DNA from 4 places in the Rhodococcus sp. B7740 genome. Region 4 is predicted to be linked to each of the others. Evidence: predicted binding sites of a transcription regulator. Region 4 holds the regulator's gene; each other region holds the start of a gene.
The links. The regulator LexA, encoded in region 4, represses DNA repair genes until DNA is damaged. The targets are predictions, from matches to a motif close to CGAACANNTGTTCG.

Region 1 (7,400 bases), 2.6 Mb from region 4:
TCGATCGATAAAGAGCTAGGAGAGCAACGATGTCTGCAGCCACCGAAACCGCCATTCTCGCCGGAGGATGCTTCTGGGGAGCCGAAGAGCTCGTCCGCAAGCTCCCGGGCGTGATCTCCACCCGCGTCGGCTACACCGGCGGCGAGGTCCCCAACGCGACCTACCGCAATCACGGCAACCACGCCGAGGGACTGGAGGTCGTCTACGACCCCACCCAGACGACGTACCGCGATCTGCTCGAGTTCTTCTTCCAGATCCACGACCCCACCACCAAGAACCGTCAGGGCAACGACATCGGTGCCAGCTACCGCTCGGCCATCTTCTACCTCACCGACGAGCAGAAGCGCGTCGCTGAGGACACCATTGCCGACGTCGACGCGTCGGGACTGTGGCCGGGCAAGGTCGTCACCGAGGTGACCGCGGCCGGAGATTTCTGGGAAGCCGAGCCCGAGCACCAGGACTACCTGCAGAAGTACCCCGAGGGTTACACCTGCCACTGGGTCCGCCCGGAGTGGAAGTTGCCGCGTCGGGCCGACGCCTGACGGTCCAGCGGCTGGGGGCCTGCGGTCGTTCCGCAGGCTCCATCCCGGTCTCGTAGCAAGAGTCGAACTACCGCGCACACGGGAGCCGAACTTGCGACACTGATGCGGTGACCTCCGACAGAACCCCTCGGTCGATGGCCGACGTCCTTCGTTCGCCGCGTTTCTGGCTCGCGCCCATCCTGGTGGTCTCGACCCTGATGTCGTTTCTCGCCGCGCTGTATCTAGGCGGCGTGCTCGACCCCAGGGGCAATCTGCACGACCTACCCATCGCGATCGTCAACCAGGACGAGGGCGACACCCTCGCGGGCGAGCAACGCAACATAGGCAACGACATCGTCGAGGGTCTGCTGCAGAACGTCGATCCGGAGAAGGTCGATTTCAGGGAAGTCGGACCGGCGCAGGCACAATCGCTGCTGTCGACGGCCGAGGCCTACGGTTCCATCGTCATTCCCAGCGATTTCACCAAGCGAATGGGAATCCTCGCTCAGGCGAGCGTGATTCCCGGGGACGTCGAGAAGCCGATCATCACGGTCTACACCAACCCACGTGCGGGCAGTTTCGGAATGTCACTCGTGACCGGTGTCGCAACACCGGCGTTCGAGTCGGTCAATGAAACTGTGGGACAGCAGATCACCGAACAGGTACGCCAACAGCTCGGCGAGACTCAGCTCGCCGGTGCAAGTGCTCTCACCCTCGCGCAGCCGATCGATGTGATCGTTGCGCAATACGATCCTCTGCCCGACGGCACCGGCGGTGGCCTGTCCGCCTTCTACTACGCGCTCTTGCTCGTCCTGGCGGGCTTCACCGGTGCGACCATCGTCAGCGCACTCGTCGACGGCCTACTCGGATTCACGCCCACAGAGATCGGTCCCAAGTACATCCATCGCGGACCGACCCTGATCAACCGCTTCCGGACGCTGCTCGTGAAGTGGCTCGTCATGGTCGTACTGGCCATGCTGGTGTCTGCCCTGTATCTGCTGATCAGTCATCTGCTCGGTATGCCGATCACCCACGCCTGGACCCTGTGGATGTACGGCGCGTTCGCGATCACCGCGGTCGGCATCACGGCATTGGCGGTGATGTCCGCGTTCGGCACGGCAGGACTGCTGATCAATCTGATCGTGTTCATCATCCTGGCGTTGCCCTCCTCGGGTGGCACCATTCCCCTCGAAGCCAGCCCGCGGCTCTTCACCTGGCTCGCGCAGTTCGAGCCGATGCATCAGATCTTCCTCGGCACCCGCTCGATCCTGTACTTCAACGCCTCACTCGACGCAGGCCTGCTGCACTCGGTGGGGATGACGTCGCTCGGACTGCTCATCGGGCTCGTGTTCGGCGTGGTGTTCACCCGCATCTACGACCGCAAAGGCCTCGACCGAAGCCTCGATTCACCGGGCGCTCTCAGCTGACGCCAGTACACTCGCTCCAATGCTTGCTGTGAACACGGCCGGGAGCGTGGCGCCACGACGCGCCTTCCACGCTTACCTCGACGTCGCCATCGTCGTCCTCGTACTCGTGGGCACCAACCTCATCGCGCACTTCACCACGGTGTGGGCCAGTATCGCGACGGTTCCGATCGCCGCTGTCCTGCTGGTCGTCCTGGCGAACCGTCGCGGTCTGGGGTGGGCCGAACTGGGACTGTCTCCCAAGCAGTGGAAGACCGGATCTTTGTACGCACTCGGAGCCGTCGGGATCGTCCTCACCGTCGTCGCGATCGGTGCGTTGCTGCCGCTGACTCGGCCGTTCTTCATGGCCGACCGATACGCAACCGTATCCGCCGCCATCGTCGCGTCGATGATCGTCATTCCGCTGCAGACCGTCATCCCGGAGGAACTCGCATTCCGCGGGGTTCTGCACGGCACGTTGGGACGCATCTACGGAGCTCGCGGCGTGTTCGCTGCAGGATCTCTACTGTTCGGTCTGTGGCACATCGCGTCGTCGCTCGGGCTGACGGCGGGCAACGTGGGGCTGAGCGGGTTTCTCGGCGGCGGGCTGTTCGGGCAGATAGTCGGTATAGCGCTGGCCGTGGTGGCCACTGCGGCGGCGGGTGTGGTGTTCACGTGGCTGCGCAGCCGTAGCGGAAGTTTGATCGCCCCTATCGCCCTGCACTGGTCGTTGAACGGACTCGGCGCGCTGGCTGCCGCTCTGGTCTGGCACGCGTCGGTGAGCTGACGAGCGTGGGCGAGCCGACCAGCATGAAAGACGAGCTGCACCAGTACCTGCGGATCGCCCGCGAGAACATGCTGTGGAAGCTCGACGGTCTCACCGAGTACCAGAAACGACGGCCGATGACGCCGACTGGGACGAATCTCCTGGGCTTGATCAAGCACCTGGCGATCGTCGAGTACGGCTATTTCGGCCTCACCTTCGGCCGCGAATTCCCGGCCCGATTCACCGAACTGGAGAAATCAGCTGTCGCGCAAGCGAACTCCGATATGTGGGCCGCCGCCGATGAACCCTCCGAGTTCATCGTCGACCTGTATCGCGAGGCCTGGCTTCACGCCGACAAGACCATCGAATCGAACGACCTCGACACCGTCGGACGCGTACTGCACTGGCCCGCCGAGAAGCAGGAAGTCACGTTGCACCGTGTTCTGGTGCATGTGTGCATCGAAACGAATCGACATGCCGGGCATGCAGACATCGTGCGCGAGCTCATCGACGATTCCGTCGGGTTGCGACTGGGGAACGAAAACATGACCGACGGCGACGCAGCATGGTGGGCCGCCTACCGAGATGAACTGGAACGTGTTGCCAGAGAAGCTGATTGATAGTTCATCCGAAGATATGACGGACTGAAGTACCAGTTCGTTCGAGATACGCACCCGCGGATTCCAGTCGTACAGAGGAATCGACGCGGACATCTTCTGCCGACGGTTCCCCGTCTATAGATGGGTAGTGCGTGATGCGGCAGAGTTCTACATCTGGTGCGGACCGTTCGACGCCTCAGGCGTCGGTGATCGACTGCCCGAGGGCGTACGGGTAAGCCGCAAGGGCGGCAGATCGCACGCGTACGACGGCGTGGCGGTCCGATACCACACCCCACCGACAGGTTCTGGATAGCGAATAGTTAAGCAGGACAATAGTTTTCGGTTGCACTATGGTTGCCAGTCGAACGCGCGTTCGATACACTTGCTCCCATGACCGCAGCGATCTGGCAACTGAGCGAGAGTGAACTCCTCGCCGACGCCGCCGCGGTCTCCCACCAGATTCAGTTGTTGGAGGCCCGCCGCATCGCCCTCGTCGCCGAGATCGACACCCGCGTGAGCCGGGAGAAGCTCGGTTTCCCCGGCCCCGCCGGCTGGCTGACATCCACCACCCTGCTCTCACCGTCCAAGGCCACCAAGATCGTCGCCCTCGCCCGCGGACTGAAGAACTTCCCCGACATCGCCGACGCCGTGAACACCGGCAGCATCACCGTCGACCACGCCGCCTTGATCCTTACCTTCGCCGAAACCCCACCCAAGAACCTCCCCCCAGCAGGCCAGGACATAGCCCGGAAAGCGATGATCACCGCTGCCACCGGACCCGAAGCACGCACAGGCCGCATCCGGGAAGCGATCACCAAACTCCACGACACCTACGGCGGAAAGACACCACCCGCCGACGACACCGACCGCAACGAATTCTTCGCCTCCAAGACCTTGAACGGGCGGCTGGTACTCAGAGGAGACTTCGATGCGATCACCGGCGAGAAGCTGCTCACCGCACTCTCACCGTTGACCGAACCACGACCCGCCGCCGACGGCGCCGAGACACCCAAAACCGGAGACGATCGCAGCCCAGCCCGGCGCAGAGCCGACGCCTTCGGACACATCCTCGACCAGTACCTTGCCTCGAGTGATCGACCCATCGAAGGCGGTGAACGCCCGCACCTGAACCTGCACATCACCCTGCGCGATCTCACCGACCTCCGCGACAATGCCGACCCAGACGACATCGCCGACGACGAAACCACGCGCGCTGCAGCCGAATCCGACACAGAAGCAGGCGATCCGGTCGACATCAACACCGGTAGCCCCATCATCGACGACGCACCAACCGAGCCGGACAACGGCAGTGGCAGTGGCAGTGACCGCCGTGCAACGGATCGCGGCACATACAGGGACCTGTTCGGCGACGGCACCACCGTCGGGTGGCTCCCCTGGATGGGACCACTCTCCCGCAACACCTCCCTCCAACTCGCCTGCGATTGCGTCCTCACTGCGATCGTCATGGACGAGAACGGCTCCCCGATCAACCTCGCCCGCACCGCACGCACCGTCACCGCCAAACAACGCAAAGCCCTCATCGCCCGCGATCACGGTTGCGCTTTCCCCGGCTGCGGAAAACCCGCCGCCTGGACCGAAGGACACCACATCCGGCACTGGGGCGACGGCGGACCCACAGACATGAACAACCTCGTCCTACTGTGCGGATTCCACCACCGACTCCTCCACCACTCCGACTGGGAAGTCTTCATCGGCACCGACAACCACCCCTGGTTCATCCCACCGGCAACCGTCGACCCGTACCGACAACCCCGACCATCCCACGCCCGAGCAGGCCCCCACATCGCCTGACCCGCGCACCACACAAGCCCACAGACGACCCCAGCCCCGCACCGAGAACACGGTGCGGGGCTGGAAGAGATTGATTCAGGAACCCGAGGGAGCTGCCGGCGGTGCGGGCGGAGTCGCGCCATCGGCCGGAGCAGGCGGTGTCATGCCGTCGCCCTCAGCACCCGGAGTGGGCGGAGCAGGAGGCGTCGCACCGTCGGCCGGAGCAGGCGGCGTCGCACCGTCAGCCGGGGCAGGCGGCGTCGCACCGTCAGCCGGGGCAGGCGGCGTCGCACCGTCAGCCGGAGCAGGCGGCGTCGCATCGTCAGCCGGGGCGCACAGAGGAGCCGGTCCACCCTTGCCCGGGCCACCCTCACCCGGGCCACCTTCAGCTGGTCCACCCGGTGCACCCTTGCCCGGACCCCCGGCGGGCGGTGCAGGCGGAGTGGCCCCGTCCGCCGGTGCCGGAGGAGTTGCGCCGTCCGCAGATCCTGGCGGTGTAGGAGCGGCGGGCACCGTCGATCCGTCACCGGAGTCCGGGGTTGCCGGCACCGCAGGTACATCCGACCCGCCACCGCCGTCGGTCCGCTGTCCGAGGGTCGACGACGACGCCACCGAGGAGACTCCGGGTGAGACGTCCGGACCGGTGGCAGCGAAGACTGCCGACGCCACCAGCGCTCCTACTGCGAGTCCCGCTGCGGCCGTCGCCACCATCGGAACCCGTCCCTTCCACCGCTTCGGTTGGGTCTCTCGAACCGCGTTCCCGGGGACTGGCTCCGGGTTCGATGCGGCGGGGATCGGTTGAGTCTGATCGTTCACGTTCACTCCTTGTTCGAGTCTTTGTCGTTCGTTTCGGTCTGTCATCGACCCTGCCGCCGCTAGCTGAAGTCACCCTGAAGCCGGCCGCATCTTCAGGATCACTTCAGCTGGTGGGTGACAATCGAGGCATGACATACAGTTCCGCTCCCCGGGTGATGGTGGTGGAGGACTCGCTACCCATCCGAGAGGCGCTGGTGGCCGCGTTCGAGGACGCGGGATTCACCGCTGCGTCCTTGCCCGACGGTGACGACTTCGACACCACGATGGCAGGCTTTCGCCCGGATGTCGTGATTCTCGACGTCATGCTGCCCGGTGCGCGGGACGGGTTCGCGTTGATCGACGTCGTCCGCCAGAGCAGCGATGCAGGAATCATCATGGTCACCGCGAAGGATCAGTTGGAGGACCGCCTGCGCGGATTGAGCGACGGCGCAGACGACTACGTGGTCAAGCCGTTTCAGCTCGACGAGGTGGTCGCGCGAGCGAGATCGGTGCTGCGTAGACGCGGCAGATCCTCGGACGCAATCCAAGTGGGCGATCTGTTGGTGGACGAATCCGCGGGGGTCGTCACGCGCGCCGGTCACGTCCTCGACCTGACGGCCACCGAGCTCCGGTTGGCGACGTTTTTGGTCGCGCAGCGCGGACGCACGGTCTCCAAAACGTCCATCCTCGAATCGGTCTGGGGCTACGGCGCGTACGACGGCAACCTGGTGGAGGTGCACATCAGTGCGTTGCGTCGCAAGATGGAAGCCCATGGGCCACGGTTGATCCACACTGTCCGCGGCCTCGGTTACGCTCTGCGGGCCCCGCAGTGAACCGCACACCCACGCCCTCGTTGCGTACCCGCGTGGTCGCCACCGTCGTCGTGCTGTTCGCAATATTGCTGGTGATCGTCGGTTCGTCGGTCGATGTCGTTCTCGGTCAACAGCTTCGGCGTGATCTGGAGGCTCGGTTGACCGACAGGGCATCCCGTGCGGTCGAGCTGGTGGACAGCGGCGTCGGGCCCGGCGATCTGGTGCAGGCGTTGCAGGGCGACGCCATCCGGGTTCGCGTCACCGCCGCGGACGGCACGGTATACGGCGTACCCGGCAGCGGACCGCCCGGCCCGGATATCAGGCCCGCGACCCCGGCTCCGCCCGCCGGCCAGTCGAAGGCTCCCAGCCCTCCCGGTCCACCCGATCCTCCTGCCCCGCCGTCGGATTCGTTGGAAATCACCGAGCCCCTGCCCGATGGATCGACGCTGTCACTGCTCGGCGACACCACCGCGATCGCAGATGTGCGCCGACAATTGCGCATTCTCATGGTGGGTGCCGGTGCAGTCACTCTGCTACTGGCCGCCGCCGCATTGATCTACGCGGTCAGGCGCGCCTTGTCCCCCCTGGACTCGATGACGTCGGTCGCACGCCGAATCACCAACGGCGACAGAGGGCGACGGCTACTGCCGTCCAAGCCGAAGACCGACCTGGGCCGCACCGCATCGGCCGTCGACGAGATGCTCGACGCCCTC
Region 2 (7,400 bases), 2.2 Mb from region 4:
GTCGGTGAGGGGGTCGCGGGGTACCGACTTTCCGAGGGTGGGGTCGGCGGCGATGGCGGCTTCGAGTGCGGCGGCGAGGGAGGCGTTGCCGAGATAGAGGCCCCCGGGTGTGCGGCTTACCGGTGTGTGGATCGTGCGGCTGTTGGGCCGGATTGCGAAGGGCAGGTCGAGGGCAGAGCTGTGCCGTGTGCCCCGGCCGACAGGAGTATGGGTACAGAACAGCGCTGCGGCGGAGGTCAACGATTGCGTCCGCCGTTGCCTGTCCGCGCCTGCCCCGGTCTCGGTCTCGGTCTCGGTCTCGGTCTCGGTCTCGGAAGGAGCTGAACGGGCAGAGGTGTCCCCCGCTGGATCCTCCGTCTGATTGTGCATCGAAGTCGGTGACGTCGCCGTGCCCGGTTCCGGCGAGATAACTGTTCCTGGCGTGGGGCCCGTTGTCGGTGGTGGTACTGATGTCGGCGGGACCGTCCCGGGTCGCTCTGAAGCAGAGCCTGTTTCGGTTCGGTCGGGTGCAGTGCCGGACTCCGGTGAGAGCATGGGCCCAGGCGCTTGCGCTGCGTCGGAGCCACTGCCGGAATCGGTTCCGGGTCGGATGCAGATTGAGCTGCCGACACCGGTGCAGCTGGGGTGGTTGATTCGATGTCAGGCTCACCGCGCGCAGCGGATCCGTCCGACGGATCCGCCTCCGGGGCAGTGGTCGCATCGGAGTCGACATCATCGGAAGTGCTTGTGGTCAAGCAGGACTCGGCCTCGGTCTCGGGTTCCGAGTCGGTCTCAGGTTCCGAATCGGTCTCGGGTTCCGACTCGGTCTCGGTCTCGGGCTCCGGGTTGCTGTCGGTGCGGCTGTGGGTCTCGGTAGCGCGTCTTCCCGACGCAGTGTTCGTCCCTGAGTCTGCGTCCGTGTCCGCTGTCGCTGCCGACCCTGAGTCCTGTTCCCGAGCTCGGGTTTTCGGTGTTCGTTCCCATTCCCCGGTTTCCGGGTTCTGCACAGCCAGTCCGAGTTTCTCGGCGAGGGTAACTGCTTCGGTGAGCAGGATCTGCCACTGACTGCTGCGCGCCAACTCCCGAGCGAGATCAGGATCGATGGAACCGTGCCCGGCCAGATACGCAGGGTTCGCAAGCAACCCGATCAGGGTGGCTATATCGACCGTGACCATCGTCAACGGCACCCGCCGATCGGGCAACACCGCATCCGCCTTCGGGCAGTCATCCCGTCGGCACAGGCACGCCAAGCGCGATTCACCGTGCATGCGGGCCATGAACGCATCGCACAAGCGTTCCTTCTTCCCGCGCGGATCTTTCGGGCACAAGGTGTCGGCCATCTCCTCGAGCAACTGCCACGCAGCGGCAGCTTCCGGAGCGGTCAACTCCGCCCGGATCCGCGCCAGTTCCCCGGCCGGGGTGTAGGTGACGGTCCGGAACCTCTTCGCGAACTCGCGTAGTGCCGCTGCTTCTTCCGGGGCGACCCGCAGCAGGATGTCCCAGATCTCCTTCTCGAGCGGACCCGGTGACAACCGGTGGGCTGCTTCGACGACCTCGGCTTCGACGGAGGTGACGATGTCGTCGGAGAGGTTGTCGAGGATCCGGCACACCGTCCGCACCCGCGGAAGGTCGACCTCACCGCCCTCGAATGCTTTCCGTAACAGGGGCAGTCGGGTGTGCAGGGCGACGCCGACCGAGATATACGATTCGGCGACCGTCGCCGAGCACCCCAACGCGACGGCCATTTCGGTGCGCCCGTACCGGCTGTAATGCTTGCACTCGATGTCGTGGGTGATCCAGCTCCGATGGACCTCGTAACAGGCGGTGATCTTGCGGGCCGCCTGCCGATTCTCCGCACGCGCAGCAGCAGTCAACGCCTCCAATGACACGGTCGGTACAGCACCCATCTTCCCCCCCCGGTGAGCCGAAACAAGAACGCATGTTCGAACAAGAAGAACAGTAGCCCGGGCCACCGACAAAAATGCTGGAGCCGAACAGCAGGCGACTGACCTGCCATTGTTCGCCGCGTCGTTCTACACTCCACCCCATGAGCGAGCCTGATTTCACGGCGTCCGAGATGGCCGAGTTGCGAGCTCGGGCACACGAGGGCGATCACGACGCCCTCGACCAGTTGGTCGAACTCGCAGGTTCTCGAAACGACCTCGACGAACTCCGCTCTCTCGCCGATGCGGGCAGCAGCGATGCCGTCGACATCCTCGTCGAGCTCGCCGGTGAACGCGGCGACCGCGAGGAGTTGCAGCGGTTGGCCACCGCAGGCAGTCAGGACGCCGCGGACATTCTCGAAGAGATGGACAGTTAGCCGGGGCTGGGACGCTCCCCCAATTGCACGGTCAGTCGGTGGGCGGCGTCGAGCAGCAGCTTGCCCAGCTCACGTCGTCGATCATCACGGAATCGCGTCTCGACACCCGTCAGGCTCAGCGCCCACGCAGGACCTCCGGCACGGTCGAACACGGCAGCACCGAGACCCCAGCTGCCCTCCACCAGCAATCCAGGATTCACGGCGAACCCCGTTGTCCTGGTGAGTCCCACGCGATGTCGAATCGCGTTGTCCGAGTGCGTCTCTCCCCACTCGGGAACCAAGTCGACTCCACCCAGGTACTCGTCCACCTCCCGATCGGGAAGGTGAGCGAGAATGGCCAGACCTGCGGACGCCACCCCGAGCGGAAGCCGAATCCCCTCGTACAACACGTGCGAACGCAGCGGAAAGCTCCCCTCCACTCGAAGCAGGCACACGGTCTCCGCTCCGCGCCGGACCGACAGGAACGCACTCTCTCCGCTCTCGGCAGCCAACGCCTGCACTATCTTTCGAGCCTGGTCGGTGATGTCGTAGCGCAATGCCGCCATCGACCCGAGCAGGTAGATCTCCGGGCCCAGTGACCAGTGGCCGGTGGCGGCGTCGCGGTCGATGAACCCTTGGTCGGCCAGAGACGCCAAGAGGCGATGTGCAGTCGGTCGCGCGATACCGGTCGCCCGAGCGAGCGCGGTGGTCGAGGCACCCGACGGCTCCTCGCTTCCCGCCGCGCGCAGCAACGAACAGATCTTGCCGATCACACTTGCGTTGGCTTCCGCTGAGGTCACCCGCCCATAGTACGTCCACTCAGTGGACGCCGAGCCCGCATCCGTTCACCGAACGAGCAAAAACCAGCATTCGCCGGATCCAAATACACAGCTCAGGTTCACTGGGTGCAACGTTTGCTCAACGAACACATCAGGAGCTGCAAGTGACTGGAAAGACCTACGCGTCCGCCGCCGAGGCGGTCGCGGACATCGGCCGAGGAGCGACCATCGCGGTCGGTGGCTTCGGATTGTGCGGCATCCCCGACGCCCTCATCGAGGCCATCGCGAACACCGACGCCACCGAGCTCGAAGTGTTCTCCAACAACTGCGGCGTCGACGGCTACGGGCTCGGAATCCTGCTGGCAGCCGGACGCATTCGCCGTGTCACCGCGTCGTATGTCGGTGAGAACAAGGAGTTCGCCCGCCAGTACCTCGCCGGCGAACTGGAGGTCGAGCTCACCCCGCAGGGCACGCTCGCCGAGCGACTTCGCGCCGGCGGCAACGGTGTTCCCGCGTTCTTCACTCCGGCCGGAGTGGGCAGCCCCATCGCCGACGGCGGAATGCCGTGGCGCTACGCCGCCGACGGATCCGTCTCGATCGCGTCGCCGCCCAAGGAGACTCGGGTGTTCGGCGACAAGCGCTACGTTCTCGAGGAGTCCATCAATGCCGACTTCGCACTGGTGCACGCCGAGATCGGTGACACCGCAGGCAATCTCGTGTTCGACAAGACGGCGATGAACTTCAACCCCCTCGCCGCGATGGCAGGCAAGATCACCATCGCGCAGGTCGAGAATCTCGTCGAGCCGGGCGAGATCGATCCGGCCCACGTACATCTTCCCGGAGTGTTCGTCCAACGTGTCGTGCACACCGGGCCACAGGACAGGCGCATCGAAAAGCGCACCGTCAGTTCAGGAGTTCGAGCATGAATACAGGGTGGACACGCGACCAGATGGCCGAACGCGCCGCAGCGGAAATGGTCGACGGGGAGTACGTCAATCTCGGCATCGGACTGCCGACGTTGATCCCGGGGTACCTCACCGACGCGGTCAAGGTCACCCTGCACTCGGAGAACGGCATCCTCGGCACCGGGCCGTACCCCACCGAGGACGAGGTCGACGCCAATCTCATCAACGCGGGCAAGGAGACGGTCACCGTCAATCCCGGTGCCGCGTACTTCGATTCGTCGTTGAGCTTCGGCATGATTCGCGGTGGCCACATCGACACCGCCGTGTTGGGCGGCATGCAGGTCTCCCGCACCGGCGACCTCGCCAACTGGATGGTGCCCGGCAAGATGGTCAAGGGCATGGGCGGTGCGATGGACCTCGTGCACGGTGCCCGGCGCGTCATCGTCGTCATGGAACACACCGACCGCGACGGGAACCCGAAGATCCTCGACGCCTGCACTCTGCCGTTGACCGGACAGGGCGTCGTGAATCGCATCATCACCACCCTCGCCGTCATCGACGTCGTCGGCGACGGTACCCTCGCACTGGCCGAGCTCGCACCCGGTGTCACTTCCGAAGAGGTCACCGCCGCAACGGGATCCGCACTCACGATCCCGTGACACAGATGTCGTGATACCACTGTGGGCTCGAACGTATCGACAACGTTCGAGCCCACAGTTCGAGGTATCTAGTCCGGAATCATGTCGAAGGTGTCCGGGTTCGGGCCGTTACGGCCCTGTTCACCCTTGTCCAGGGCCGTGATGGCGTCGACGTCGGCGGAGCTGAGCTCGAAGTCGAAGATCTCGAAGTTGGCCTTGACACGCTCCGGCGTCACCGACTTCGGGAAGATGATGTTGCCCCGCTGAATGTGCCAGCGCAGCACCACCTGAGCGACGGATTTGCCTGTCGCGTCGGCGATTCGCTTCAGTTCGGGGTCGCCGAGAACGTTGCCCTGAGCGATCGGCGACCACGCCTCGGTGGGGATGGCGTGCTCACGGCCGTAGGCCCACACGTCGTTGTTGACGAAGTACGGGTGCACCTCGATCTGGTTCACCGCGGGGACCGTCTCGGTCTCCTCCGCCAACCGGTCGAGGTGGGCGGGCTGGAAGTTGGATACGCCGATGTTGTGGGCGCGCCCGTCGGCGACGAACTCCTCCAACGTCTTCCAGGTGGAGACGAAGTCGCCGTCGTAGCGAGTCGGGAGCGGCCAGTGGATCAGAAAGAGGTCCACGTAGTCGGTTCCGAGGTCGCTGAGGGTCTTGTCGAATGCCGTTCGCGCGTCGTCGGGCTTGTGGAAGCCGTTGTTGAGCTTGCTGGTGACGAAGACCGACTCGCGGTCGAGGCCGGAATTGCGAATGCCTTCGCCGACCTGCTTCTCGTTGCCGTACATCTCGGCCGTGTCGATATGGCGGTAGCCGATTTCTAGTGCCGTTTCGACAGCCTTCGCCGTCTCGTCGGGATCGATCTGGAACACGCCGAAACCGAGCTGCGGGATCTGCTTGCCGTTTCTGAGCGTGACGTTGGGTACCTGAGTCATGACGCTCGGGTGCCCGCCCTCTCGGTGCTTCAAACCGGATGAAATGATGCGGTCGTGATAGTGCAGCGCATCCGGCGCGTCGTCGACCGTGTCTCCGAAAGCCTCGGCCGATCCTCCTCAGCCTTGATCTCTCCTGAGCGGCACTTCGACCCCGCTCATCCGTGGTTCCTCACTGCCACCGAACGCGGCAACGACGACACTCGAATCACGGCCTGGACCGAGGGCAACCGCGTCCAGAATCTCGTGCATGGCAAGACGTACTTCGCGGCGTTGGCGAAGGCGCTCGCGAAGACCGAGCGCGACGATCTGGTGCTCTTCACCGACTGGCGCGGCGACCCGGAGCAGATGCTCACCGACGACGGAGTGACCGTCGAGGATGCGCTCGCCGACGTCGCGCACCGCGGTGGTGTCGTCAAAGGCATGGTGTGGCGCTCGCACATCGAGACGCTCGGTTTCACCGGACCGAAGAATCGCAAACTCGCCCTTCGCCTCGAGGAGGCCGGTGGTGAGGTGATCCTCGACCAGCGCGTGCTGGTGACCGGAAGCCACCACCAGAAGTTCGTGGTCGTGCGGTACGGCAGGAAAGATCTGCCCGACATCGCGTTCGTCGGCGGAATCGATCTGGCCCGTGCCCGACGCGATGACGCCGATCACTTCGGCGATCCTGTCTCACGTCCCTTTCCTCCAGAGTACGGCGAGATTCCCGCGTGGCACGACGTGCAGGTGCAGCTCGAGGGCCCAGCGGTGCGGGACGTCGAGGACGTCTTTCGCGAGCGGTGGGAGGATCCCGGAGCCCTGTCCCGACTGCCGTGGCACGCGATACCCGACATGATCCGAGGCGTGACGCGTGAGCCGTCGGAACTGCCGCCTGCGGCACCGGCTCCGGAACCTCGGGGCACGTGCTCGGTGCAGCTGTTGCGCACGTACCCCAGGCGGCGTCCCGCCTACCCGTTCGCGACCAAGGGCGAGCGCAGTGCAGCCCGGGCGTACGCCAAGGCACTCGACCGCGCCACCGAATTGATCTATATCGAGGATCAGTACCTGTGGTCGGTCGACGTCGCCCGCGTGTTCGCGGTTGCGTTGCGTCGCAAGCCGAACCTGAAGCTGGTGGTGGTGGTTCCCAAGCACCTCGACGACGACAGCGCACTCACCATTCCCTCTGCGCTGCTGGGGCACTCGGCCGCGCTCGAGGTCATCCGCGCTGCCGGAGGTGATCGCGTACTGGTTCTCGACATCGAGAACGACCGCGGGATACCTGTGTACGTGCACTCGAAGGTGTGCATCATCGACGACGTGTGGACCGCGGTGGGCTCGGACAACTTCAATCGTCGTTCGTGGACCCATGATTCGGAGCTGACGGCGGCCATCGTCGACGAAGAACGCGACACCCGCGAGCCCCTCGACCCCGCAGGCCTGGGCGACGGTGCCCGTACCCATGCCCGCAACCTGCGCCTGGAGCTCATTCGCGAACACCTCGGCCGGGCCGATGGTGACGACGCCGACCTGGTGGATCCACAGCAGTTCTTCGATGCGATCTCGGCCTGTGCGACGGCACTCGACGAATGGCACCGCAACCCGTCCTCGGGCCCGCGCCCGACCGGCAGGCTGCGCCGACACGAGATCTCCGTGCCGCCCGTCTGGCAGCAGCGACTCGCTGCGTTCGCGTACCGGCTGTTCGTCGACCCCGACGGCCGCCCGATCGGAATGCGCCTGCGTCGTCGCTTCTGACGTGCTTGCCGTTTCGGACCTGACATATCGGGCATTCGCCCTCGATGCCCCCCTCCCCTCGCGAACTCAGTGCTCTCGTCTTCGCCCCATCCCCACTGTTGACGGTGACCCTCGACCGAGCCCCCAACGGCAAC
Region 3 (7,400 bases), 1.5 Mb from region 4:
CGGTCGCGCCCGCCCAGCGGGCCAATTGGATAGCGGCATGGCCGACGGCACCGGCACCACCGGCGACGAGTACCGACTTACCGTCCAGTGCGCCCGGGTGCAGCCGGGTGGGTCCGTCCTCGGAGACGGTCAGTGCGCGGTGTGCCGTCATCGCAGGCACTCCGAGGCTCGCGCCCACGTCGAATCCAACGCCGTCGGGTAGAGGAACCACCCGGGAGGCGGGTAGGACTGCGAAAGACTGCGCTGTTCCGGTCGGACGCTGATGCTGGGCGAGGTAGACCCAGACGCGATCGCCGACGGCCACGCCGTCGACCTCGGGTCCGACGGCGTCGATCACACCGGCACCGTCCTGGTTGGGCACCACCTCGTCGAACGCGAGTTCCTCGCCCGGTCCGGAGCCGGTTCGGTTCTTCCAGTCCGTCGGGTTGACGCCCGAGACCACGATGCGGACACGCACTTCGCCTGCGGCGGGCTCGGACACCTCGCGATCCTTCAGTTCGAGGACGGACGAATCGCCGGTGCGGGTGTACACAATTGCTGGAGCACTCATATTCGGTCCAACGCGCTCGGACCGCACCGATGTTCCCTGCGAGCACATCGGGGTATGCACGAGTGGTCAGCAGTGCCGTCAGAGGAGAAACGAATTTCATGAATCACAACGAAGTGCTCACCGACGCGTTCGGTCGAATCAAGGAGCTCGTCCACTCCGTCCTGGACGACATCCCCGCGGCTGCGTTGACGTATCGTCCGGACGCCGATGCCAACAGCATCGCCTGGTTGTTGTGGCACCTGACGCGGGTGCAGGACGACCACATCGCGGACGTGGCCGGGAGCGAACAGGTCTGGACGTCGGACTCGTGGTTCGAGCGTTTCGGGCTGCCGTTCGACAAGTCCGACATCGGGTACGGCCAGTCATCCGCCGACGTCGCTCAGGTCACCTCGAGCGCCGAGTTGCTGCGTGAATACCACGATGCCGTGCACGCGAAAACCGTTGCCTACGTAAGCAGCGTTTCGACCGACGATCTCGATCGGATCGTCGACGAGAACTGGGATCCGCCGGTCACCTTGGGTGCGCGGCTGGTGTCGGTGGTCTCCGACGACCTGCAGCATGCCGGGCAGGCCTCGTACGTTCTCGGCCTGTATACCCGGCAGGCCTAGCAATCAGGCGTAGAGCTTCTGCAGGTTCTCCAGCGTCTTACGGATGTTGCGACGCTGGAACTGCGGGAACGTCTTGCCGCTGGTGACGATCTTGTCGAACACGAGGGCCAGCGCGTCGGGCCACTTCGTCCGGTCGTCGGTCCAGGTCTCGGTGACTTTCGTGCCGCCCTCGACCGGCTCGAAGTCGTATCGCCAGGTTGCGTTCGCGCCCTTGATCTTCGGAGCGCTCTTGCCGATGGCATGGACGCGGAACTCGAAGGTCTTCCCCGGGTCGGCCGCCGTGACGGTGCAGCGAGTGACCCATTTCGCTCGGCCACGCTTGTTGGTTCCGTCGAAAACCATTCCCACGTAGGCACTCTCGCGGGGTTCGTGGACGGTGGCGCCGGAGTTCTCGGGGCTCCACCGACCCATCTCGGTGGGGTCGCTGATCGCGGCGTAGAGCGTATCGGCGTCGGCATTAACGACGATGCTGTCGGAAACGGTGAGTTCGCGCTTCACGACGATGCACCCTTCTTCAGGCCGGGATGGACACGAGTGAGCATCGGGACCAACAGTGTTCGCGGGGTGATCTGCGCGAAGATCGATCCGATGCGGTTGGCGGGCCCGGGGATCGACACCATGCGTCCCTTGGTCATGTCGTCGACGGCAGTCCTGGCCACCGTCTCGGCAGAGACCCACATGATCGACGGAAGTGCCTTCTCTGCATCGTCTTTCGCGAAGCCTGCGGCTTCGCCGAACCCGGTCTGGACCGGTCCGGGGCACAGTGCGGTTGCGGTCACGCCGGTTCCGCGCAGTTCACCGGTCAGAGACTGGGTGTAAGAGAGTACGAACGCCTTGCACGCACCATATCCGGCCTGTCCGGGCAGAGGCTGGAACGCAGCGGTCGAGGCCACGTTGAGCAGCGCGCCGCGTCCTCGTTCGATCATGCCGGGGAGGAACCGGGTGCACAGGTCTGCGACAGCGACGACATCCACCTCGATCATGTGCATCTCGGCGTCGGGGTCGGATTCTGCGACCGGTCCGAGTGTGGAAAGGCCGGCGTTGTTGATCAAGATGTCGGGGATCAGGCCGAGTTCGGTGATGCGGCCGAGCAATTCGGCTCGCGCCGTGCGGTCGGAGAGGTCCGCTGCGAGTACTTCGGCTCGGACTCCCCGTGCCCGAATCTCCTGTGCCAACTCTTCGAGCTTGTCGGCGCGCCGGGCGACGAGGGTGACGCCATGGCCACGGGATGCGAGCACGCGGGCGATCGCGGCTCCGATTCCCGAGGACGCTCCGGTCACGACGGCTGTCCGATCAGGGGCGGGACGAGGAAGGCTCATGGCTCCCACCGTAGCGAATATGCGCTGCGCAGCGCATTTGAATCCTCATTGAAGGTTAGCCTACTCTTACTTCAACGCTTCTTTGCTTGTCGAAAGGGTAACCATGTTCTCTGCTTCGTCGGCCGGTCGTCGGACTGCCCGCCGTGTGTCCCTGCTGTCTGCACTCGCTGTGTCGGCCCTGGTGGTCGGTGCGTGCTCGTCCTCCGACACTGCCGGGCCCGAGCAGTCGGGAGGCGGTGATTTCGCGGCCGTCACCATCGATTCGGCACTGGGGCAGGCGGTCATCACCGAGAAGCCGGAGCGCATCGTGACTCTCGGTCAGGGCTCGGCCGAGACGGCGATCGCGCTGGGTACCGTCCCAGTCGGTGTCGAGGAGTATTCGTGGGGTGCCGACGACACCGGTTACCTGCCGTGGGTACACGACGCGGTCACCGAACTGGGGGCCGAGCTTCCCGAACAATTCACCGGCGGAACCGAACTGAACATCGAGGCCATTGCCGCCCTCGAGCCGGATCTCGTTCTGGCTCCGTGGTCCGGCATCACCCAGGACCAGTTCGACAAGCTCAGTGCCTTCGCTCCGGTGGTGGCCTACGAGGAGCAGCCGTGGACGATCACCTGGGAAGATCAGATCACCGTGATCGGCAAGGCCATGGGCGAGGAACAGAAGGCAGCCGAGGAGATCGACAAGATCAAGGCGCGCTTCGCCGACGCCGCCGCCCAGCACCCCGAGTATTCGGACGTGAGCTTTTCGTACATCTACAACACAGGTCCCGGGACGCTCGGAGTGTTCCTCGCCGACGAGCAGCGCGTCGCGATGGTGCGCGGTCTCGGGTTGCAGGTCGACCCGGTGGTGAACACGCTCGACGAGACCGAGGGCACCGACTCGTCGGTCATCGGCTTGGAGAATGCGAATCTGCTGAACGATTCCGACCTGATCTTCACGTTCTACTCGGATCCGCAGAACCGTACCGACACCGAGAATCAGCCTGCGTACCAGCAGATTCCGGCTGTTTCCCGCGGGTCGGTCGTTGCGCCGACGGATCAGTCCTTCGTCACCGGGTCGTCCATCATCAATCCGTTGACGGTGCCGTGGGCACTCGAGCGCTACGTGCCGATGATCGACGAGGCTGTCGCGAAGCTCGACGCCGGCACGTCATAGCTTGATCGAGCGGAGCGGAGCAACCACGCGACTCGTGCACAACGCCGAAGTCCACGGTCGATCTGGCAGCTCGTGTTCGAGAGATGGGCGGCCGTAGCCCGGAAGATGGCGTCCGCGGGCTGCTCTCTATCGCCCTCCCTCCATGCTGGCCTTCGCTGGAGGTTCGGGCTGTGCCCGAGGTGGTGCCGCATCACTGCGGTGACGGCATTGGCGCTTCACCCGAATCAGTTTGTCGAGCAGTCTCTTCCAGCCCCGCACCGTGTTCTCGGTGCGGGGCTGGATTGTTTCTGCGGTTCGTGTGGGCAGGCTCAGGCGATGTGGGGGCCTGCGCGGGCGTGGGATGGTCGGGGTTGTCGGTACGGGTCGACGGTGGCCGGTGGGATAAACCAGGGGTGGTTGTCGACGCCGATGAACACTTCCCAGTTGGAGTGGTGGAGGAGTCGGTGGTGGAATCCGCACAGTAGGACGAGGTTGTTCATGTCGGTGGGGCCACCGTCTGCCCAGTGCCGGATGTGATGCGCTTCTGTCCAGGCGGCGGGTTTGCCGCAGCCGGGGAACGCGCAGGTGTGATCACGGGCGATGAGCGCCTTCTTCTGTTTGGCGGTGACGGTGCGTGCGGTGCGAGCAAGGTTGATCGGGGAACCGTTCTCGTCCATGACGATCGCGGTGAGCAGGCAGTCGCAGGCGAGTTGCCGGGAGGTGTTGCGGGAGAGCGGTCCCATCCAGGGCAGCCACCCGACGGTGGTGCCGTCACCGAACAGGTCCCGGTACGCGCCGCGATCTGCGGCACAAGGTGGATTCGTCCCGTCTTCCGCATCGGGGTGGATGGAGTGTCCGGTGTTGATGTCGACCGGATCTACTTCGCCGGTGTCGGATTCGGCTGCAGCGCGCGTGGTTTCGTCGTCTGCGATGTCGTCGGCGTCGGCACTGTCGCGGAGGTCGGTGAGATCGCGCAGGCTGATGTGCAGGTTCAGGTGCGGGCGTTCACCGCCTTCGATGGGTCGATCACTCGAGGCGAGGTACTGGTCGAGGATGTGTCCGAAGGCGTCGGCTCTGCGCCTCGCGGGGCTGCGATCGTCTTGGGTGCCGTCGGCGGCGGGTCGTGGTTCGGTCAGCGGGGAGAGTGCGGTGAGCAGCTTCTCGCCGGTGATCGCATCGAAGTCTCCTCTGAGTACCAGCCGCCCGTTCAAGGTCTTGGAGGCGAAGAATTCGTTGCGGTCGGTGTCGTCGGCGGGTGGTGTCTTTCCGCCGTAGGTGTCGTGGAGTTTGGTGATCGCTTCCCGGATGCGGCCTGTGCGTGCTTCGGGTCCGGTGGCAGCGGTGATCATCGCTTTCCGGGCTATGTCCTGGCCTGCTGGGGGGAGGTTCTTGGGTGGGGTTTCGGCGAAGGTAAGGATCAAGGCGGCGTGGTCGACGGTGATGCTGCCGGTGTTCACGGCGTCGGCGATGTCGGGGAAGTTCTTCAGTCCGCGGGCGAGGGCGACGATCTTGGTGGCCTTGGACGGTGAGAGCAGGGTGGTGGAGGTGAGCCAGCCTGCGGGTCCGGGGAAGCCGAGTTTCTCCCGGGAGACGCGGGTGTCGATCTCGGCGACGAGAGCGATCCGGCGGGCTTCGAGCAGTTGGATCTGGTGGGAGACCACAGCAGACTCGGCGAGGAGTTCTGCCTCGCTCAGTTGCCAGATCGCTGCGGTCATGGGAGCAAGTGTATCGAACGCGCGTTCGACTGGCAACCATAGTGCAATCGAAAACTACTGTCCTGCTTAACTATTCGCGATCCTGAACCTGTCGGTGCGTCGTGGTAAGGGGCCGTCGGCACCCGAAGATCGCATGTCTCGGCCATTGTGGGCGAAAAGTGCACACCCGAACTTTGGTGCGTTCCTCTGGACCGCCGATCCTGAAGGTCGTCCGCACGCGGGTTTGGGCGAGACGCCGAGTTCTGCGGCAGTGTCATTGCGCAGCGACGATTGGGTGCGATGGGCTGGGTCGGCTGGGCGGCTGCGGCAGGAACCTTGAAGGCGGCCGGTTCCGATCTCTGCGTCGCAGCCGGCGCAGTGGGCGTTGCGTGGTTGATACCAACGAGACACTCGACAGGATCCGACTGCACTCGGTTTCGCCGAGCTTACTGAGCGAATCGAAGATTTGCGGTTCAAGGATCCAACGTGTCAGTACACCTCGCGCTGTCGTTCTTGTTCCAATACCTGCTCCAGGTCGCTCAATCGGTTCATCGACGACACCTGTCGCGCGGTGCGGTGATTGAGTGCCAACATCTCGCGGTGCCGGTGCACGAAGGCCCAGTAGCCGGCGGTGAAGGGGCACGCATCGTCGCCCAGTCGCTTCTTCGGGTTGAATTCGCACGGCTTGCAGTAATCGGTCATGCGGTTCAGGTATGCCCCGCCCGAGGCGTAGGGCTTGGTGGCGATCACGCCGCCGTCCGCGTGTTGACTCATGCCGATCACGTTCACTGGCATCACCCAGGCGAATCCGTCGACGAAAGCCGTTGCGAACCAGTCGGTCAGCGCTCGCGGATCCCAAGCATGTTGCAGCGCAAAGTTTCCCAGGATCATCAGTCGGGGGATGTGGTGCACCCAGCCGCGGTCGCGCACGCCGTCCACCGTCGACGACAGGCATTTCGCGACCACAGCGTCGCCGTCCAACTCGAGCAGCCAATTCGGCAGTGGCTCATGCGCTTCGAGCTTGTTGCGCTCGAGGTACTCCGGCCCCAGATGCCAGTACAGGTGCCACACGTATTCGCGCCAGCCGAGGATCTGTCGAACGAAACCCTCCACGCTCGCCAGCGGAGTGCCGTCGCGGTGGGCGTCCTCGGCGGCATGCGCCACGTCCAGCGGTTGCAGCAGGCCGAGGTTCAGTGGGACCGAGAGCAGTGAGTGAGACATCGTCCAGTCGTCGGCCATCACCGCGTCCTCGTACTTGCCGAAGTCGTCCAAGCGGTAATTCACGAAGTGCGCCAACGCGTCCGACGCCTCGGCCGCGGTCACCGCGAATACTCGGGGTCCGTCCACTCCGACGGTGTCGAGGTCCCACTCGTCGAGGTCGGCGCGCACCTGCTCGTCGATGGCATCCTCGGTCGGCCACCACGGTTCCTCCACGCCCAGGGTCAGACGCCCCTTCGGCGGTGGCGACTGGTTTTCGGCGTCGAGGTTCCACTTGCCCGAGACCGGGTCGGCACCGTCCATCAGCACATCGAATCTCTTGCGCTGCTCGCGGTAGAACGTTTCCATCCGGAAGGTGCCGCGTTCGGCCGCCCAGTCGGCGAACTCGGCACGGGGGAGTGCGAACATCGGCGTCGGGAGAATCTCCGAGACCAGGCCTTCCTCGTGCAACGCGGCGACGAACTTCTCCGCCGCGTGCGAGGTGGGCTCGAACACCACCACGGGCTTGCCGTACTCGGCCAAGCCTTCCCGATACGTCTCGGTCTGGAGGTAGGTCATCCGGTCACCCAGCTCGTCCGCCAGATGACGCATACCCGACAGCACGAGATGCAGCTTCTGTCGGTGGTAACGCCGACGCCGGAACACGCGCAGGGACTCGATCATCAGCACGTCCCGCTCGGCATGCTCGTCCACCGAGTGAAAGTGCGGGCCGAGCTGATCACCGAACAACCACAGAGCGTCCATGACCCCAGTGTTCTCCCGCCGCCTGTGCGGCAAACCCGCGTCCGACACATGGCCGGAGGATGAACACTGTCGCCGACCCAGGCGCGCCTTACTTGACCACCGACCATCCATCGCATGGACTGACCCGAT
Region 4 (7,400 bases):
GCCCTGGCGCTGTCCGCGCAACTTCAGTCCTCCTCGGGCGAGCCGGCGGACGATGTTCGGGAACAGTTCGACGGCTTGATCTTTCGAGGGTTCGTCACCGAATTCGGCTCTCGCAGACTCGCAGACCTGCCGCGCTACCTCGCCGCGGCGACCAAGCGGTTGACGACGCTGCCGAGCAGTGCAGGCCGGGACGCGGCTGCGATGGACGTGCTCGATCGGGTGTACGCCTCGTACGGGCGACTGTTGGATTCGCTGCCGGAGAGCAGAAAGAACAGTTCCGGGGTTCAGGAACTATTCTGGATGATCGAGGAGTTGCGCGTCGGACTGTTCGCGCAGGGCATTCGCACGGCGTACCCGGTGTCGGAGAAGCGCATCGAGAAGGCGATCTCGGACCAGCGTCGCTGATGGGCGGGCCTGTCAGTCGATGTCTGCGGACTCGCGGTGCTTGCGCAGTTCGTGGATTTCCTTCTCGAAGTCTTCTGCCGAGCTGAACGAGCGGTAGACGGAAGCGAAGCGCAGGTAGGCCACTTCGTCCAGGTCGCGGAGTGGACCGAGGATGGCCAAGCCCACTTCGTTGCTGGGGATCTCCGCGGATCCCGCTGCACGGATGGCGTCCTCGACCTGTTGTGCCAGTAGGTTCAGCGCGTCGTTGTCGACATCTCTGCCCTGGCAGGCGCGACGGACTCCCTTGACGACCTTCTCTCGGCTGAACGGCTCGGTGACACCACTGCGTTTCACGACGGCCAGCACTGCGGCCTCGACGGTGGTGAATCGGCGACCGCACTCCGGGCAGGAGCGACGACGCCGGATTGCTTGCCCCTCGTCCATCTCACGCGAGTCGACCACGCGTGAGTCGGGATGCCTGCAGAACGGGCAATGCATGAGGGATCCTCCGTCGTAGCCGATGCTCCGACGACGAGCACGCACATCGGGGCAGTCTGTCGAGGATACTCAGTCTCCTCGAACCCGACGGTGCCGGTGGTCATCTGCCGGGCGTGTACTCGACGACAGCTCCGTCGTGCACCTCGACCACACCCGCCGGTTGCGCGCCGGCATCGGGGGCGACGGCCCGCAGGTTCGCGATGCCGATCAGCCCGCCCGCCACCACCAGGACCGCCAACACCGTCAGCACGATCGAACGCATCCGAACCGGCTGGCCGGCGAAGTGCGCCGAGGTCGCGTCGAACTCGCGATCGGCCTGCTCGCGATCGGTGACGTCGGTCCACGACGGATCGAGGACCGGGAGGCACGGTGAATTCTGTGTACGGGTTCCCGTGACACCGTGCGTTCCGATGGGACTCTGCAGAACGGGACGCGCCCGGCGGCGGCGCTCGACGGCAGTGGATCGGGCGCGGACACCGGTGGCGGTGGGGCGATCGGTGATGATGGTCATCGGAACCTCGACTTCGCTCGTTGGATCGATTGTTCGATCAGGCGTTCGATGGACGCTTGTTCGAAGTTCTATCACGAGCCTCCGACAAAGTCTGCAGAAAACGCGACACGAGTCGAACAGATGTTTGATTCAACAGCTGATACACGCTAGATTCGTGTCAGAAACCACACGCCACACGAGTCGACACCATCAACTCCAGTCCGCGCAGACCTACCACGCAGACCGGATCCAGGACACCAGCAGGAGGCCGACAGCATGAAGGACGAGACCTCGACGAGGTCGACCACGCTTTCCACGACCACCGGTTCCAAGGCGACCGGAGCCAGGGCCACCGCACCGAAGGCCGCAGCGGGTAAGCCTGCCGCGGAACCGACATCCAAGGCCATGGAAGTCGGCACCGACATCAGCGCGGGTCTGACCGAGCGGCAACGGAAGGTACTCGAGGTCATTCGAGCTTCGGTGACCGAGCGCGGTTACCCGCCGAGCATTCGAGAGATCGGTGACGCGGTCGGCCTGACATCGACCTCCTCCGTCGCTCACCAGCTCCGTACGCTCGAACGCAAGGGTTTCCTCCGGCGCGACGCCAACCGGCCCCGCGCGGTCGACGTCCGCGGTCTCGACGAGGTGCAGGCCGATCAGGCAGCCGCCGCGGTCGACGGATCGCAGGCGTCCGAGGAGCAGGATCGGCTGCCTACCCCGACGTTCGTGCCGGTACTGGGCCGGATCGCTGCAGGCGGTCCGATTCTGGCCGAGGAAGCCGTCGAGGACGTCTTCCCGCTCCCCCGCGAGCTGGTCGGACAGGGTTCGCTGTTCCTGCTCAAGGTGGTCGGTGAATCGATGATCGATGCGGCCATCTGCGACGGTGACTGGGTGGTGGTTCGTCAGCAGTCCGTGGCCGACAACGGCGACATCGTCGCTGCGATGATCGACGGCGAGGCCACCGTCAAGACGTTCAAGCGGTCCAAGGGCGAGGTGTGGCTGCTGCCGCACAACCCGCTGTTCGAGCCGATCCCGGGCAACAACGCCGCGATCCTCGGCAAGGTCGTCACCGTGATGCGCAAGCTGTAGGGATCGTCACCGAGGTGACACGCGAAGGGCCGCAGCACAGGAGTGCTGCGGCCCTTCGCGTGTCTCGGATCAGCGGATCACAGATTCAATCCGCGGCCGATGATCTCCTTCATGATCTCGGTGGTGCCGCCGTAGATGGTCTGTACACGGGAATCCATGTACGCCTTGGCGATCGGGTATTCCTTCATGTAGCCGTAGCCGCCGTGCAGCTGCAGGCACCGGTCGATCAGTTTGACCTGATTCTCGGTGGTCCACCACTTCGCCATGGCGGCTTCTTGCACAGTCAACTTGTCTGCGTTGAGCAGCTCGATGAACTTGTCCACCATGATGCGGGTGGCGGTGGTTTCGGTGGCCAGTTCCGCCAACACGAAGCGCGTGTTCTGGAACTTGCCGATCGACTTTCCGAAGGCCTTGCGGTCGCGGCAGTACTGGATCGTCATGTCCAGTGCCGATTCCATTGCCGCGGCGGCGACGACAGCGATCGAGAGTCGCTCCTGCGGCAAGTTCTGCATCAGGTAGATGAAGCCCATGCCCTCGTCGCCGAGCAGGTTGGCGGCGGGCACACGAACGTCGGTGAAGCTGAGTTCGGCGGTGTCCTGGGCCTTCATGCCGATCTTGTCGAGGTTGCGGCCGCGTTCGAATCCGGGCATGTCACGTTCGACGACCAGCAGACTGAAGCCCTGTGCGCCCTTCTCGGGGTCGGTGCAGGCCACGACGATCACCAGATCGGCGTTGATTCCGTTGGTGATGAACGTCTTCGAGCCGTTGAGCACCCAGTCGTCGCCGTCACGTACCGCCTTGGTCTTGATGCCCTGCAGGTCGCTTCCGGTTCCCGGCTCGGTCATCGCGATCGCGGTGATCAGTTCGCCGGAGCAGAATCCGGGAAGCCAGCGCGCCTTCTGCTCGTCGTTCGCGAGATCGATCAGGTACGGCGCGACGACGTCGTTGTGCAGGGTGAAACCGATACCGCTGTATCCGCCACGGGTGGTTTCCTCGGTGACGATGGCGTTGTAGCGGAAGTCCTTGACTCCGCCGCCGCCGAATTCCTCGGGCGCTGCCGTTCCGAGGAAGCCCTGCTTACCGGCCTCGACCCAGACGTCGCGATCGACGATGTTCTGCTCTTCCCACTTCGCGTGGTTCGGCGCTACGTGCTGATCGAGAAATTTCCGGTACGACTCCCGGAACAGCTCGTGCTCGGGCTCGAAAAGTGTGCGTTCCACGAATGTCTCCTTGTTCGGTGCATACCGGCAGCGACCACGCGAAATCTCTACGAATCTCGATCGCCGGTACGACTGACGTCACAGGGAAACACTACGTCCGCGGCGTCGGGGTGGTCGATGACCAAAACGCGCGCGATCCGTGACCGACCCCGCTAACGACCTCGGGTGCCTGCACTCCTGGCGAGCGCCGAGACGATCGGGTACCCCAGCAGGATGCCCACCGAACCCCAGGCGATACCGCCGAGTTCGACCGATCCGACGGACAGTGTCAGGTCACCGATTCCGGCGACCAGCGCCGCCGCAACGACGATGAGATTGACCGGGTCGGTGAAGTCGACCTTCGCGTCGGTCCAGATGCGTACGCCGAGAAGCCCGATCAGGCCGTACAGCACCAGAGTTGCGCCGCCGATGACTCCGTCGGGGACGGTGAAGATCAGCGCACCGAACTTGGGCGAGAACGCGAGCACCATCGCCGTGATCGATGCGACCCAATACGCCGCGGTCGAGTACACGCGGGTGGCAGCCATGACACCGATGTTCTCCGCGTAGGTGGTGGTTCCCGAACCGCCGCCTGCTCCGGCGAGTGTGGTCGCCAGCCCGTCGGCGATCAATGCGTCACCGGCCACGTCGTCGAGGTTCTTGCCGGTCATCGCGGCGACGGCTTTGACGTGTCCCACGTTCTCGGCGACGAGGACGATCACCACCGGCAGCGCCACGAGGATCACCGACAGCTCGAAGGACGGACCGCGAAACTCGGGCAGACCGATCCAGCTCGCCGCGCTCAGTGCGTCGAGGCGTGGTTGCGCGATGCCCCCGGTGACGGCGGCGAACACCCAACCCACGACGACACCGAGCAGAATTCCGAGTCGCCCGATCAAGCCGGGTCCGAGCGCCGTCGCCAGCAGAATCGCGATCAGGGTGACGGCTGCGATCAGCGGCTGTGCCTCGAACGACGTGGTGGCGGCCGGTGCCAAGTTCAGCCCGATGAGCACGACGACGGCACCGGTCACGACGGGCGGCATGGCCGCGTCGAGTACCCGTTGGCCCGCGAACTTCACCACGAAGCCGACGGCGGCCAGTACGAGGCCGACACACAGGACCGCTCCGAGTTGGGCGGCGGGTCCGTTCGCTTGGGTGGCACCGAGCGGAGCCAGGAAAGCGAAGGACGAACCCAGGTAGCTGGGAACGCGCCCTCCAGTGATGACGAGGAACAGTGCCGTTCCTATGCCCGAGAACAGCAGCGTCGTCGATACCGGAAATCCGGTGATCGTCGGAACCAGCAGTGTCGCACCGAACATCGCGACGACGTGCTGCATTCCGATACCGATGGTGCGTGGCCACGTCAATCGTTCGTCGGGTGAGACCACCGCCCCGGCCTCGACGGTCTTTCCGTTTCCGTGCAGCGTCCAACCCAGAGTTCTCATGATGGAAGGCAACACTATTGGATCAGCCGAGGATCGCGCTCACTGCCTCGCGCGCGGCGGCGGTGCTGTCCGTTTTCAGGGCTGCGGCGGCCGCTTCCTTGCACTGATCGAGCGTGACCGTCGCCAGTTTCGAACCCACGTGCGCGACGGCAGCCGATGCAGCGGACAGAGAGGTGATGCCGAGGCCGACCAACACACAGGCCAGGAGCGGATCGGCAGCGGCCTCGCCGCAGACCCCGACCGGCTTGCCTGCCTTGGCTCCCGCGGCAGCGGTGTGGGCGACCAGTGCCAGTACCGCCGGCTGCCACGGATCGGTCAGGCCGGCGAGCTGAGCGGACATACGGTCGGCGGCCATCGTGTACTGCGCCAGGTCGTTGGTGCCGATCGACAGGAAATCGACGTGCTCGAGGATGTGCTCGGCGAGCAGCGCGGCTGCGGGTACCTCGATCATGACGCCGGGGGTGAGTCCTCGTTCACGGACGTCGGCGGCGAAATCCTTCGCCTCCAACGCGGTTGCGATCATCGGAGCCATCACCCACGGGGAGGAGTCGGTCGCCTTCGCGGCTGCCGCGATGCCGTCGAGCTGGCGGTACAGAATCCCGCGGTCGGCCTCGGCGATGCGGATTCCGCGAATGCCGAGGGCCGGGTTTGCCTCGTCGGGATGCGTGGCGAACCGAAGCGGCTTGTCCGAGCCTGCGTCGAGAGTCCGCACGACGACCTTCTTGCCCGCGAACGCGTCGAGTACCTGGGCGTAGATCTCGGCCTGCTCGTCGACGGTGGGTTCGGAATCACGGTCGAGGAAGCACAATTCGGTACGGAACAGTCCGACGCCGTCCGCTGCACTGGATCGCGCCGCGCGAGCACCGGCACCGTCCTGGACGTTGGCGAGAATGTCGACCGCGTGGCCGTCGGCGGTGGTACCGGGACCGACCCACTGGGACACCCGGTCGAGCTCGTCGCGGGCGGAGACGACGGCGGCGCGGGCCGTCTCGGCATCGGGTTCGAGTTCGATCCGGCCGCTGGTGCCGTCCACCGATGCGTTCGTACCCGCGGCGATGTCGTCGAGGCCTGCCACGGCGACGATGCACGGAATGCCCAACTGACGCGCGATGATCGCGGTGTGGCTGGTCGGACCGCCCAGCGAGGTGGCCAGACCCACGATCAGCGCGGGGTCGAGGCCGGCGGTGTCGGCGGGTGCCAGGTCGTCGGCGAACAGCACGGACGGTTCGTCCGGCACCGGAACACCGGGCTCCGGAACGCCGAGGATCTCGGCGATGACGCGATCACGGATGTCGCGCAGGTCGGTCACGCGCTCTGCCATCAGTCCGCCGAGCTGGGTGAACATCGCGGCGAACTTGTCCGTCGCCGCCGCTGTCGCGGTGACGGCCGAACTGCCCTTGGCGATCGAGGAGCGCGCGGCTCCCAGCCAGCCGCGGTCCGTTGCCATCGCGGCGTTGGCCGACAGGACTTCCGAGGCAGCTCCGGTCGCCAGCTCCGCGCGACCGCGCAGTCGAGCGGCGACGGCGTTCGCTGCGGCGTCGAAGACGTCCTTCTCGGCATCTCGATCCGCCTCGGCCACCTCGCCGGTATCGGCAGGGATGGCGGGACGGGCACCGGGGCGGATCACGCGGCCGTATCCCACGCCGGGCACGACAGGCGTGCCGTGCAGCGTGGTCTGCGCTGCTCCGGTTCCGGCTGCATCGACTGTCGTGTCGCTGTGTCCGGTCGAAGCGGTGCTAACCGATCCCGTCATGTGGTCCTCCTCGGATCCTGCGTGAACAAAGGTCTTCGTACTGTCCGGCGAGCTGTGGTGGGGGCCATCAGTCGCTTGTGTTGTGACCGAGATTACTCCAAACCCTTGACATGTCAACACACACGGGCGTAAAACAACATAAAGCAACATCAACGAGGAAGGAGACGCAGGTGTACGCAGAAGAACGACAGCACTCCATAGCCGAACTCATCAGCACCCAGGGCCGCGTCTCCGTCAACGATCTCTCCGCCACCTACGGCGTCACAACGGAAACCGTGCGCCGCGACCTCGCCACCCTCGATCGAATGGGTGTCGTGCGCCGCGTCCACGGTGGCGCAGTGCCCGCATCGGCCCTGACCACACTCGAACCGGGCGTCTCGGAACGAGAGTTCACCCGGGCCGATCAGAAGGACGCGATCGCGGCCGCCGCCCTGTCCTTCCTCCCTCCCGTCGGAGGCAGCGCCGTGTTCGATGCCGGCACCACAACCGGTCGACTTGCCGGTTTGCTTCCTCACGATCGCGAACTGACGTTGGTGACCAAC

Region 1: NY08_RS18525 (HNH endonuclease signature motif containing protein) is a predicted target of LexA. The motif match lies at 3,652-3,665, and genes of this name have one in related genera.
Region 2: NY08_RS20695 (DUF222 domain-containing protein) is a predicted target of LexA. The motif match lies at 1,912-1,925, and genes of this name have one in related genera.
Region 3: NY08_RS24420 (HNH endonuclease signature motif containing protein) is a predicted target of LexA. The motif match lies at 5,345-5,358, and genes of this name have one in related genera.

What each region holds. Positions count from the first base shown of each region.
Region 1 is NZ_CP010797.1:3,981,163-3,988,562, reverse strand. Features, by position in the region: gene msrA (peptide-methionine (S)-S-oxide reductase MsrA) at 30-542, shown strand; gene NY08_RS18540 (YhgE/Pip domain-containing protein) at 677-1,948, shown strand; gene NY08_RS18535 (CPBP family intramembrane glutamic endopeptidase) at 1,968-2,711, shown strand; gene NY08_RS18530 (DinB family protein) at 2,735-3,310, shown strand; gene NY08_RS18525 (HNH endonuclease signature motif containing protein) at 3,680-5,101, shown strand; gene NY08_RS25915 (hypothetical protein) at 5,177-5,896, opposite strand; gene NY08_RS18515 (response regulator transcription factor) at 6,025-6,708, shown strand; gene NY08_RS18510 (sensor histidine kinase) at 6,705-7,400, shown strand, end outside.
Region 2 is NZ_CP010797.1:4,449,115-4,456,514, reverse strand. Features, by position in the region: gene NY08_RS20700 (HNH endonuclease) at 1-240, opposite strand, end outside; gene NY08_RS20695 (DUF222 domain-containing protein) at 237-1,886, opposite strand; gene NY08_RS20690 (hypothetical protein) at 2,027-2,299, shown strand; gene NY08_RS20685 (IclR family transcriptional regulator) at 2,296-3,078, opposite strand; gene NY08_RS20680 (CoA transferase subunit A) at 3,222-3,983, shown strand; gene NY08_RS20675 (3-oxoacid CoA-transferase subunit B) at 3,980-4,621, shown strand; gene NY08_RS20670 (aldo/keto reductase) at 4,690-5,538, opposite strand; gene NY08_RS20665 (phospholipase D family protein) at 5,593-7,266, shown strand; gene NY08_RS20660 (1-phosphofructokinase family hexose kinase) at 7,311-7,400, shown strand, end outside.
Region 3 is NZ_CP010797.1:5,203,044-5,210,443, forward strand. Features, by position in the region: gene NY08_RS24395 (NADPH:quinone reductase) at 1-550, opposite strand, end outside; gene NY08_RS24400 (mycothiol transferase) at 649-1,158, shown strand; gene NY08_RS24405 (SRPBCC family protein) at 1,162-1,656, opposite strand; gene NY08_RS24410 (SDR family NAD(P)-dependent oxidoreductase) at 1,653-2,477, opposite strand; gene NY08_RS24415 (iron-siderophore ABC transporter substrate-binding protein) at 2,581-3,636, shown strand; gene NY08_RS24420 (HNH endonuclease signature motif containing protein) at 3,945-5,330, opposite strand; gene NY08_RS24425 (cryptochrome/photolyase family protein) at 5,799-7,271, opposite strand; gene NY08_RS24430 (alkaline phosphatase D family protein) at 7,399-7,400, shown strand, end outside.
Region 4 is NZ_CP010797.1:1,351,689-1,359,088, forward strand. Features, by position in the region: gene hrpA (ATP-dependent RNA helicase HrpA) at 1-405, shown strand, start outside; gene nrdR (transcriptional regulator NrdR) at 418-882, opposite strand; gene NY08_RS06165 (hypothetical protein) at 983-1,393, opposite strand; gene lexA (transcriptional repressor LexA) at 1,778-2,461, shown strand; gene NY08_RS06175 (acyl-CoA dehydrogenase family protein) at 2,539-3,681, opposite strand; gene NY08_RS06180 (uracil-xanthine permease family protein) at 3,834-5,105, opposite strand; gene ptsP (phosphoenolpyruvate--protein phosphotransferase) at 5,128-6,858, opposite strand; gene NY08_RS06190 (DeoR/GlpR family DNA-binding transcription regulator) at 7,029-7,400, shown strand, end outside.